Regions from separate parts of the Mitsuokella sp. AF21-1AC genome, predicted to be linked through region 2. Evidence: riboswitches for the same ligand, from Rfam matches in the RefSeq annotation. Region 2 holds a riboswitch; each other region holds the start of a gene.
The links. A riboswitch is a leader RNA that binds a small molecule or an ion and turns the genes downstream of it on or off. The one in region 2 is predicted to bind thiamine pyrophosphate.
Positions count from the first base shown of each region.

Region 1: another riboswitch for thiamine pyrophosphate. It lies ahead of thiC (phosphomethylpyrimidine synthase ThiC); the one in region 2 lies ahead of DWX75_RS08860 (hydroxyethylthiazole kinase).
Region 3: another riboswitch for thiamine pyrophosphate. It lies ahead of thiS (sulfur carrier protein ThiS); the one in region 2 lies ahead of DWX75_RS08860 (hydroxyethylthiazole kinase).

Region 1 covers NZ_QRVW01000036.1:3,399-6,669, forward strand. Annotated here, with positions in the region: gene thiC (phosphomethylpyrimidine synthase ThiC) at 74-1,381, opposite strand; TPP riboswitch at 1,428-1,524, opposite strand; gene DWX75_RS10825 (Flp family type IVb pilin) at 1,604-2,254, opposite strand; gene DWX75_RS10830 (glutaredoxin domain-containing protein) at 2,418-2,648, opposite strand; gene DWX75_RS10835 (NAD(P)/FAD-dependent oxidoreductase) at 2,705-3,271, opposite strand, start outside.
Region 2 covers NZ_QRVW01000023.1:9,025-12,295, reverse strand. Annotated here, with positions in the region: gene clpB (ATP-dependent chaperone ClpB) at 1-51, opposite strand, end outside; gene DWX75_RS08870 (thiamine phosphate synthase) at 221-910, opposite strand; gene DWX75_RS08865 (MTH1187 family thiamine-binding protein) at 913-1,263, opposite strand; gene DWX75_RS08860 (hydroxyethylthiazole kinase) at 1,292-2,131, opposite strand; TPP riboswitch at 2,185-2,283, opposite strand; gene DWX75_RS08855 (hypothetical protein) at 2,295-3,271, opposite strand, start outside.
Region 3 covers NZ_QRVW01000033.1:13,033-16,303, forward strand. Annotated here, with positions in the region: gene DWX75_RS10540 (GtrA family protein) at 1-14, shown strand, start outside; gene DWX75_RS10545 (nitrite/sulfite reductase) at 197-1,768, shown strand; TPP riboswitch at 1,849-1,979, shown strand; partial or broken gene thiS (sulfur carrier protein ThiS) at 2,106-2,285, shown strand; gene DWX75_RS10550 (thiazole synthase) at 2,286-3,089, shown strand; gene thiH (2-iminoacetate synthase ThiH) at 3,103-3,271, shown strand, end outside.

The sequences.
Region 1 (3,271 bases), on a different contig from region 2:
TTCGAGCCAGAGCGGTCAAAATCCTTCTTCCCGCCGATGTTTTTTGCAGAATTTCCTGAAAAGCTCCGCTTGCTCAGTCCTGGCACGGGCAGTCCGGCTTGTCAAAGTACTTGTTGATGATCTCCACGGCACAGTAATCGCCGCACATCGAGCAGGCACCTTCATCAGCGGGGTTGCGCGCACCACGTTTCTTCTTGGCAAGGTCCGGGTCGATGGCGAGTTCCATCTGACGATTCCAGTCGAGTACCTTGCGGGCTTTCGCCATCTCGCGGTCCCATTCGCGCGCACCCGGTACGCCGCGCACGAGGTCGGCGGCATGGGCAGCGATGCGGCTCGTAATGACGCCCGTGTGGACATCCTCGATCGTCGGCAGGGCCAGATGCTCCGCCGGCGTCACGTAACAGAGGAAGTCCGCTCCCGAGACGGCCGCAAGCGTGCCGCCGATGGCCGCGGTGATGTGGTCGTAGCCCGGCGCAATATCCGTGACGAGGGGGCCGAGGACATAGAACGGCGCATGGCGGCAGAGGCGTTTCTCCAGCTTCATGTTCGCCTCAATCTGGTCGTAGGGAACATGGCCCGGCCCTTCGACCATGACCTGGACACCGCGTTTCCAGGCGCGGTCGACAAGCTCGCCAAGCGTGATGAGCTCCGTGAGCTGGCCGCGGTCCGTAGCATCAGCCGTGCAGCCCGGACGCATGCCGTCGCCGAGGCTGATCGTCACATCGTATTTCTCGCAGATGTCGAGGATATCGTCGTAATGCTCGTAGAGCGGGTTCTCCATCTCGTTGTGGAGCATCCAGCCGGCGATGAAGGAACCGCCGCGGCTCACGATGTCCATGATGCGGCCCTGGCGGCGCATGCGCTCGATGGCGCTGCGCGTGACGCCGCAGTGGAGCGTCATGAAGTCCGCGCCGTCCTTGGCCTGCTGCTCGATCGTCTCGAGGATGTCGTCATCCGTCATCTCGACAACGGCGCCGTGTTCGCGGATGGAGCGCACCGTTGCCTGATAGAGCGGCACGGTGCCGACCATGATGGGTGAATGCTCGATGATGCGCTGACGCGAAAGGTCGATGTTGTTGCCCGTCGAGAGGTCCATGACGGCATCGGCGCCGCAGCGCACGGCTTCGTCAAGCTTCTCGAGTTCCGGCTCGATGTCCGGGAAGGTGCTCGACGTGCCGATATTGGCGTTGACCTTGACGCGCAGGCCCTCGCCGACGCCGCGCGGGCGCAGGTTCTTGTGGTTGATGTTGGCGCAGATGGCAATCGTGCCGTTGGCCACGCGTTCGCGGATGGTTTCCACCGGAATCTTCTCTTCCTCGGCCACGATCTTCATGGCATCGGTGATGCGGCCTTCACGGGCCTGCTGCATTTGTGTCGACATGGCTATTCCTCCTAAAAATAAAAGCCGCCCGGCGTACCGGACGGCAAAATTTGCTTTGTCACTTCCCTACGCAGGTATTACCCCAACAGGTTCCAAGGGTCGGAAAATCCTCTCAGCCGCAAGCGGCTCCCCTAGTGAAATCGTCATATTGTGTTTGTTCTTGTTTATTGTAGCAAAAGGATGAAAAAATAGCAAGCACTTCCTGCCTCGTCCTTAAGTCAATTATTTATTGGTCGTCCATGAAATATTATATTCCGTACCATCTTTTCCATAAGTTTGGTTCATATATGTTGTATTTTTATAGTTGCTATTGCCAACACCACTGGAAGATTGCTCCTGACCCGTATAATAATGTGAAATATACGAGCCATTCCCCAACGATTCGATACGAACACCAATCCAGCCGCCTTCCTGACCGACATTCATTTCATATTCTTTAAGCGAAGTCGCATTCCAAATTCCTGTAAATCTAGTGTAATCTTTACCATCGATTTTTACACCAGGTTTTCCACTCGAACCACCATTTGTTGCATATTTGTGTCCATAGTCTGAATTGACTTCTTGTTGAACATCAATCTCTACCCAGTTCCCCGCAGCAATTTCAATTCTTCCATTCTTGATAGCTTGACGCAGTGCATCGTCCAACGTTTTCTGCAAGCGTTTCTGCTTGGCTTCATTCGAACCATCGATGGCATTGCTGATGGTCGTAGACACATTAAAAAATGCTTCTCCAATGGCATCCGCCAGGCCGCCGTTGGCAAAGATTGCCGCGGCCACGCCGACCACGAAGGCCAGTATCAGCGCATACTCGACAATGCCCTGAGCCGCCTGGTCCCGGAGCTTCCTGCCAGGTCCCTTGAAAATCCTGCTCATATCTTCTACCTCTATCGTCTTGCCCCTCTCATCTATCGAGCAAATGTTTTCGCTTTCATAACTCTCTATTCATTATACGGTATCCGGACACCTTTTGCACTGAAAATTTGGAGCAGCAGAAAAACCGGCTGACGAGCAGCCGGTGACAGGAAGGGATATGGTATCAGAGTCCGAGCAGAGCGTCGAGCTTGGCTTTATCGAAGCTCACGACGAAATCCTTGCCGTTGACGGTTGTGACTGGCACGATGAGGTCGCCGGAGATCTTGTAGCATTCATCGCGGTCCTTATCGCTGAGCTCGATGTTGTGCTCCTCAAACTCCACATGACGGGATTTGAGATATTTCTTGACCTTATCGCACCAGGGGCAGGTCGTGATCGAATAAACTTTTACCATAAGAGAACACTCCTTATCTGAAATCAAATATTTTACATGGAAGGACGGGAAACGGCTCAATCCTCAAGCTGGCGAATGTAGCGCTCAGCCAGCAGGGCAGCCGTCGTGCCATCAGCCGCAGCCGTCGTGAGCTGGCGGATTTCCTTCTCGCGCACATCGCCGGCAGCGAAGACGCCCGGGATTTCCGTGCGGCAGTCCTCGCCGGCAGGGATGCGGCCGCTCTCCGTCAGGCGAATCTGCCCGCGGAAGAGTTCGGTATTCGGCACGACGCCGATGTTGACAAAAATCGCATCGACCGGCAGTTCCTCGCTCTTGCCCGTATCCTTGTGCAGAACCTGAATGGACTCGAGGCGTTTCTCACCGGCAAGCGCCGTGATTTCCGTCTGCAGCATGACCGTGACGGCGGGATTGGCATAGAGGCGTTTCTGAGACACCTCATCAGCCCGGAGCTCCGAGCGGTGGATGAGATAAAGTTTCTTCGCATAGCGCGTCAGATAGTTGGCCGCATCGACGGCTGCATTACCGCCGCCCATCACGACGATTACCTTATCCTGATACATATGGCCATCGCAGAGCTCACAGTAATGGATGCCGCGGTCCTCATAGCGTGCGGCCTCCGGCAG
Region 2 (3,271 bases):
AGCGGATTGCAGGGCCGCCAGCGTCTTGGCTGTGTATTTTTCTTGTCCCATAATCGTATCCTCCATAATCGCTCTGTCTGATTTTCTGATTCTTGCGGAGCGGCTTTCGTCCGTTCCTGAATCTTATTATAGCGCAATAAGTCAAAAAGTCAAATACTTTTTCGACTTTTTGACTTATTTTTTCAAAATTTTTTTGGAGGGCAATTCACAGGCAAAAAGCTCAGGATTTTCGCCAGATGGACACCATCTCTTTCGCTGCCCGGCCGGGATTTTCAGCTCCCGCCACGGCGCTGACCACGAAGAAACCTTCGACGCCTGTCGCCTTGAGTGCAGGCAGATCGCAGGCCTTGACGCCGCCGCCCACAACGACGGGCACCGGGCTGATGCGGTGAAGCTCCGTGAGCTCTTCAAAGCTCCGCGTGATCACGCGCCCATCGGCCCCGCGGCCGCAGTCGCGCTTCGTCGGCGTCTCGTGCAGCGGCCCCGCGCCAAAATAATCGATATCGGATGTATCGGCATGGCGGACGTAATCGAGAAGCTCATTCGTGCGGGCGGAGAGGCCGATGACCCCGCGCTCGCCAAGATACTTGCGGCAGACACTCACGGGCACATCGCTCTGCCCCACATGGATGCCATCCACCTTGATGCCCTGCTCACGTGCGGCCAGCACGACATCGAGACGATCATCGACAAGCAAGGCCACCGCGTCCTCCTTGTGGAGCTCCTGCAGCACGCAAGCCGTCTCGCCGCACAGATTTATGAGCTCCCTTGCCGATGCCGTCTTGGAACGCAGCTGCAGGCACGTAAAGCCGTGGCTGACCGCCGCGCGGATAACCTCTGGCACCGGCCGCCCGAGTGTGTTCTCCGGCCCCACGACAAAGTACGCGGAGATATCGAGTCGTTCACGCATATTCACTTCGCATCGCTTCCTTCCTGATTTTCCTGATTCACCTGATTCGCCTTTGCCATGGCAATCTTTTTCTCCATGCGTTCCAGCTTGCCATGCATCATATCCTGATAACCCGGACGGATGTCCGCCTTCAGGACCACCTCCGTGCGGATACCGCGGTCGGCCAGCACCATCGTGGCCTTCTTCACCACGGCCATCACCTCATCCCATTCGCCTTCGATCTCCGTGAACATCGAATTGGTGCGGTTCGGCAGTCCCGATTCCCGGATGACCTGCACGACCTCGCCGACATAAGACGACATTTCCTCACCGGTCCCGCACGGAGCAATGGCCACCGCAATCAGCGCATTCATCGTAAAGCCCCCTTTTCATGCCATCGATTCATATCATATAGAACGGATTGTCCGCAATCTCCTCGGGCTTTGCCTGATAGAGCTCATCGAGGAAATAAGCGGCGAAAGTACCCGGTCCGCCGGCACGCTGTTCGGCTTTCTTTCCGGCGAAATTGTATGCCTGCACAGCCGCCAGCGCCGCGAAAAATGGCGTGGTCACAGCGGCGTAGACGGCTGCCACGCCGCCGAGAGAGCATCCGGCACCCGTGACCTTCGTGAAAAGCTCTGAGCCGCCCTCGCTCATGACCGTTGTCGTGCCGTCCGTCACGAGATCAAGGGGGCCCGACACGGCCGTGGCACCGCCTGTGAAGCGGGCCAGCGATTCGGCCGCCAGCTTTGCCTCGCGCACGCTGTCCGTCGCATCGACGCCGCGCACGCCGTCAGCCGCCATGCCCGAATCGAGCTGCCAGAGATTCGCGAGCGCGATGATTTCCGACGCATTGCCGCGCACGATGGCCGGCGGCGTCTGGCGGAACGCGAGCAAAAGGTCCCGCCGCATGCCGCCGAGTCCGATGCCGACGGGGTCGAGCACCCAGGGATGGTGATGATCAGCCAGGCTGTGCGCCGTCAGCGGCAGCGTCTTCTCGTAGATGGGCAACAGCGTCCCCATGTTGATGTACATGGCACTGCCGAGAGCCGCCATGCCCGTCCCTTCATCGGGCAGATAGACCATGGCGGCTGAACCGCCGGCCGCCAGCTGCGCATTCGCCACGAAATTGATTGTCACCGAATTCGTGATGGATGGCACGAGCGGCGTCGTCTCCTTCGCCTTGCGGACGGCCAGGAGAATGCCCTGCTTGATTTCTTCCAGTTCCATATCTATCACCATTGCCTTTCTTTCTCCAGGAGACCCGGCGTCAAAAAGAGCCCGCCTGCCGGCGAGCTCCGAATTTCTTTGCTCCCTTCGCGAGTCTTGACTCCACAGGTTCTAAGGGTCAGGCCATGCCTTCTCAACACCGAGGTGTACCCCTGCAAATAATCGATATGCGATTTTACTTGACGTCTGCCTTCTTGCCGGCAGGCGCGGCGTTTTCATTGGCCGTGCCGGCCTTGATATCGCGCGCACTGGCCAGGATCTCAGCGGGGACCTGCACATCCTCGAGCTCGTTGAAGTCACGGCCCTTGAGGCTCAATTCCACCGTGCTGTTTTCGAGAGCCTTGCGGTACGAATCCTTATCCTCGCGCGTCATATCGCTGCGCTTCAGATAGATGAGCCCCGCCTTGCGGATGGGCTCCGTCAGATTGGCGTGGAAATCCGTCAGCGTGTTCTTCTCCTCATCGATGGTCACCGTATACGTGAAATCCGGCACATTCTTAAGGATTGACTCCAGCGTTTTCTGCATGTCGGCATTGGCGAGGTTCGGGTGCTCATTCTCGAGATAGAGCTTGCCGAGGGCCTTGCCATCCACCGTCACGAGGTACGTCTGTGCCGCTCCTTCCTTCACGTCAAACTGCACATCCTTCGCAAAATCCATGAAGCCGTTGCGGAAAGCCGCCGTCCAGAACCCGTTGACCGTCTTGTCCATCGGCTGGCGCTTCGTCACGGATTTCTCCCATTCGCCATGGCCGAGACGGCAGTAAAAGGCCGTGGCCTGCTCCGTCTCGCGGATGTAGTAGGCGAGATCGCGCTCAAATTCCGGCGCGCCCGGCAGCGAAAAACCGATGGCCATCTGCCCCTTTGCGCGCGTGTACGGCTCGGATACAAATGAGATGCCGCTCGTAAGCGTGGCACTGCCCTTCGGCGTCGTCGCCACCAGCGACAAATCATACGTCCCGTTCTTGACTTCTGCCAATTGATCGAAAGCCTTATCCAGCGAAGCCCTGGCATCGAGCGGCACCACCGTTTCGGCAGGCGCTGCTGCCGGTGCTGACGGTTCAGCCGTTGCCACGGGTTCTGCAGCTACAGGTGCCATCGAGGCTTCCCCATAGGGAGCCAGCCACAGGGACAGTGCCAGCAAAGCAGCGGCCA
Region 3 (3,271 bases), on a different contig from region 2:
TCGGCCGCCGCTGAGGCACAGTCCGGCAAATTCATAGCGAAATTATAGGAATAATAAGATTGACAGTTTGGCCTTCGTATGGTATCGTAATGGTATTCATAGCGAACTGACCAAAGAATGGAGGTTCCTGTGCACCGTTTGTGTGCCGGGACCTCCATTTTTGCATGGAAAACCAGATGAACAGGAGAGATTGAAGATGACAGCAGTGACAAGCAACCGCAATGAGCAGTGGAAACAGGAAAAGGACGGCCTCGACATTTTCGGGGAGATCGAGGCGCTTTCCGGCAAAGCGTTCTCGGAGCTCGACCCCGGCGACGTCGAGCGGCTCAAATGGGCCGGCATCTACGCGCAGCGGCCGCGCGACGGCCATTTCCTCGTGCGCGTCAAGCTGCCGTCGGGCACGCTTTCAGCCGCGCAGGCCGAGGTGCTCGCGGATCTCGCGCACGCGTACGGCAGGGATGAGGTGCAGATCACGATCCGCCAGGCCGTGCAGATCCACAACATCACGCTGCGCGACGCCGTCGTTATCCGCCGCGCCCTCGCGGAGGCCGGCCTGAGCTCCGTCGAGGCCTGCGGCGATGTGCCGCGCACGATCCTCGGCAATCCGCTCATGGGCGTCGACCCCGAGGAACTCCTCGACACGACGCCGCTCGTCGAGGAGACGTACCGCTTCTTCCTCGGCAACCGCGACTTCTCGAACCTGCCACGCAAGTTCAAGGTGTCGATCTCGGCAAATCCGCACGACGCCGGCTTCGCGCGCATCAACGACCTCGCGTTCGTGCCGGCCCGGCGCGCGGGCGAGACGGGCTTTCACGCCTACGTGGGCGGCGGCCTCTCGGCGGAGCCGTACCTCGCGCAGAAGCTGCCGTTCTTCATCCGCCCCGAAGAGGTGCTGCCGGTCGCCAAGGCCGTGGCGACGCTCTTCCGCGACGAAGGATATCGCGAGAAGCGCAATCACTGCCGCTTGAAATACCTCGTCGCGGATCTTGGCATCTGCGCCGTGGCCGCGAAGATCACGGCCCAGACGGGAACGCTCGAAGCTGGCGGCGAGGAGGTCACGGCGCCGTGGCAGTACGGCCGCTTCTACGGCGTCCACGCACAGAAGCAGCCGGGGCTCTCGTATGTCGGCGTGCATCTCGCCAAGGGCCACATCGAGGCCGCGGACCTGCGCGCCTTTGCAGGGCTTGCGAAGACCTACGGCACGGGCCGCCTGCGCACGACGAATTCGCAGAATCTCATCCTGCTCGACATCCCCGCTGAGCGCCTCGACGCATTGCTTGCCGAGGAGCTCTTTGCGCGCTATCCGCTGCAGCCGGGGCTCTTCTCGGGCTACGCGTCGTCGTGCACGGGCAATGCCTACTGCAATTTCGCGCCGATTGAGACGAAGGACCGCCTGCAGCAGCTGACGCAGGCGCTCGATGCGGCGTTCCCCGCGGCCGACGTGCCTGTGCGCATCAATCTGACGGGCTGCTTCCATTCGTGCGCGCAGCCGCAGATCGCGGACATCGGCCTGACGGGCGGCCGCGCGAAGGTCGACGGCGAGGTGACGCCCGTCTACACCGTGCAGGTGGGCGGTTCGCTCGGCCCCGATGCGGCCTACGCTCAGCCGCTTGCGGGCCGCGTGGCAGATGCGAAGCTCTTCGCGGCACTTTGCGCACTCGTCGCGCATTACTTCGCCGTGCGCGAGGCGGGCGAGGCCTTCCACGAAACGGTGCGCCGTACGCCGCTCGCGGACTGGCAGGCCGTCCTTGCGCCCTATCTCGTGTAAAGCAGGCGTTTTTTCGCGGAAACGGTTGTAATTCTGTATCGTTTCGTCTATAATAAAAAGCGTTTTAAGGATTTTACAATTCCATAGACACGGGGAGCTTGCCCGGCGGCCGCAGCGCGCGGCGTCAAAGCAGGCTGAGAGGGAGTTCGTGACTCCGACCCGGGAACCTGATTTGGATAATGCCAACGTAGGGATGCGCAGGAAATGCGATCGAGCGATGTTTCTGCATGTACAGGGAGACGACCAGAGTCAGGTTGCCTCCCTTTTTGTTTTGGCTGGTGGCGTTTTGAGCATGCCGGGACGTTGGGGAGCTGTGATTTTCGGAGGAGGATGCAAGATGGTACGAATCAATGGCGAGCTGCAGGCAAAAGAGGGCCTGAGCGTGGCGGATTATCTGGCGGAGGCCGGCTACGACCGGCGGGCCGTGGCCGTGGAGCACAACGGCGTGATCCTCGCGCGCGAGGCCTACGATACGACGGTGCTCAGCGATGGGGATGAGGTCGAGGTCGTCTGCTTCATGGGCGGCGGCTCGGGCGCCGGTGATAAGGAAGCAAAAGACGATGCACTCGTCATCGGCGGCCACACGTTTCACTCGCGCTTCATCCTGGGCTCGGGCAAGTACTCGCTGAAGCTCATCCAGGCGGCGGTCGAGTATGCCGGCGCCGAGCTCATCACGGTGGCCGTGCGCCGCGCCAACACGAAAGAGAAGGAAAACATCCTCGACTACGTGCCAAAAAATATCACGCTCCTGCCGAACACGTCGGGTGCGCGTACGGCGGACGAGGCCGTGCGCATCGCACACCTTGCGCGGGCGCTCGGCTGCGGCGATTTCGTGAAGATCGAGATCATGCGCGACTCCAAGTATCTGCTGCCGGACAACAACGAGACAATCAAGGCCACGGAAATCCTCGCGAAGGAAGGCTTCATCGTCATGCCCTACATGTACCCCGACCTCAACGCCGCGCGCGACCTCGCAGCGGCCGGTGCAGCCGCCGTCATGCCGCTTGCAGCGCCCATCGGCTCGAACCGGGGACTCGCGACGAAGGAATTCATCCAGATCCTCATCGATGAGATCGACCTGCCGATCATCGTCGACGCCGGCATCGGCGCGCCGTCGCAGGCATGCGAGGCCATGGAGATGGGCGCGGCGGCCATCATGGCCAACACGGCGCTCGCGACGGCCGGCAATGTGCCGCTCATGGCTTCAGCCTTTGGCGACGCCATCCGGGCGGGCCGCAAGGCGTACCTTGCGGGGCTCGGGCGCGTGCTGAGCCGCGGCGCCGAGGCTTCCGACCCGCTGACGGGTTTCCTGCGCAATTGAGGAGGTGGCAGTTATGAAAGAGAATCAGTTCCTCGTGGATTCCAGCCGCCTGAGCGAGGCCGCACTCGCCAAGAAACACCGCCTTGAGCACGATCCCTCGTGCCGCACGGACCCCATGGCCTATCTGCCGGATATGGAAGAGATCCGCTCCGATGTGCGCGAGAAGGTCATCGCGGCCATGA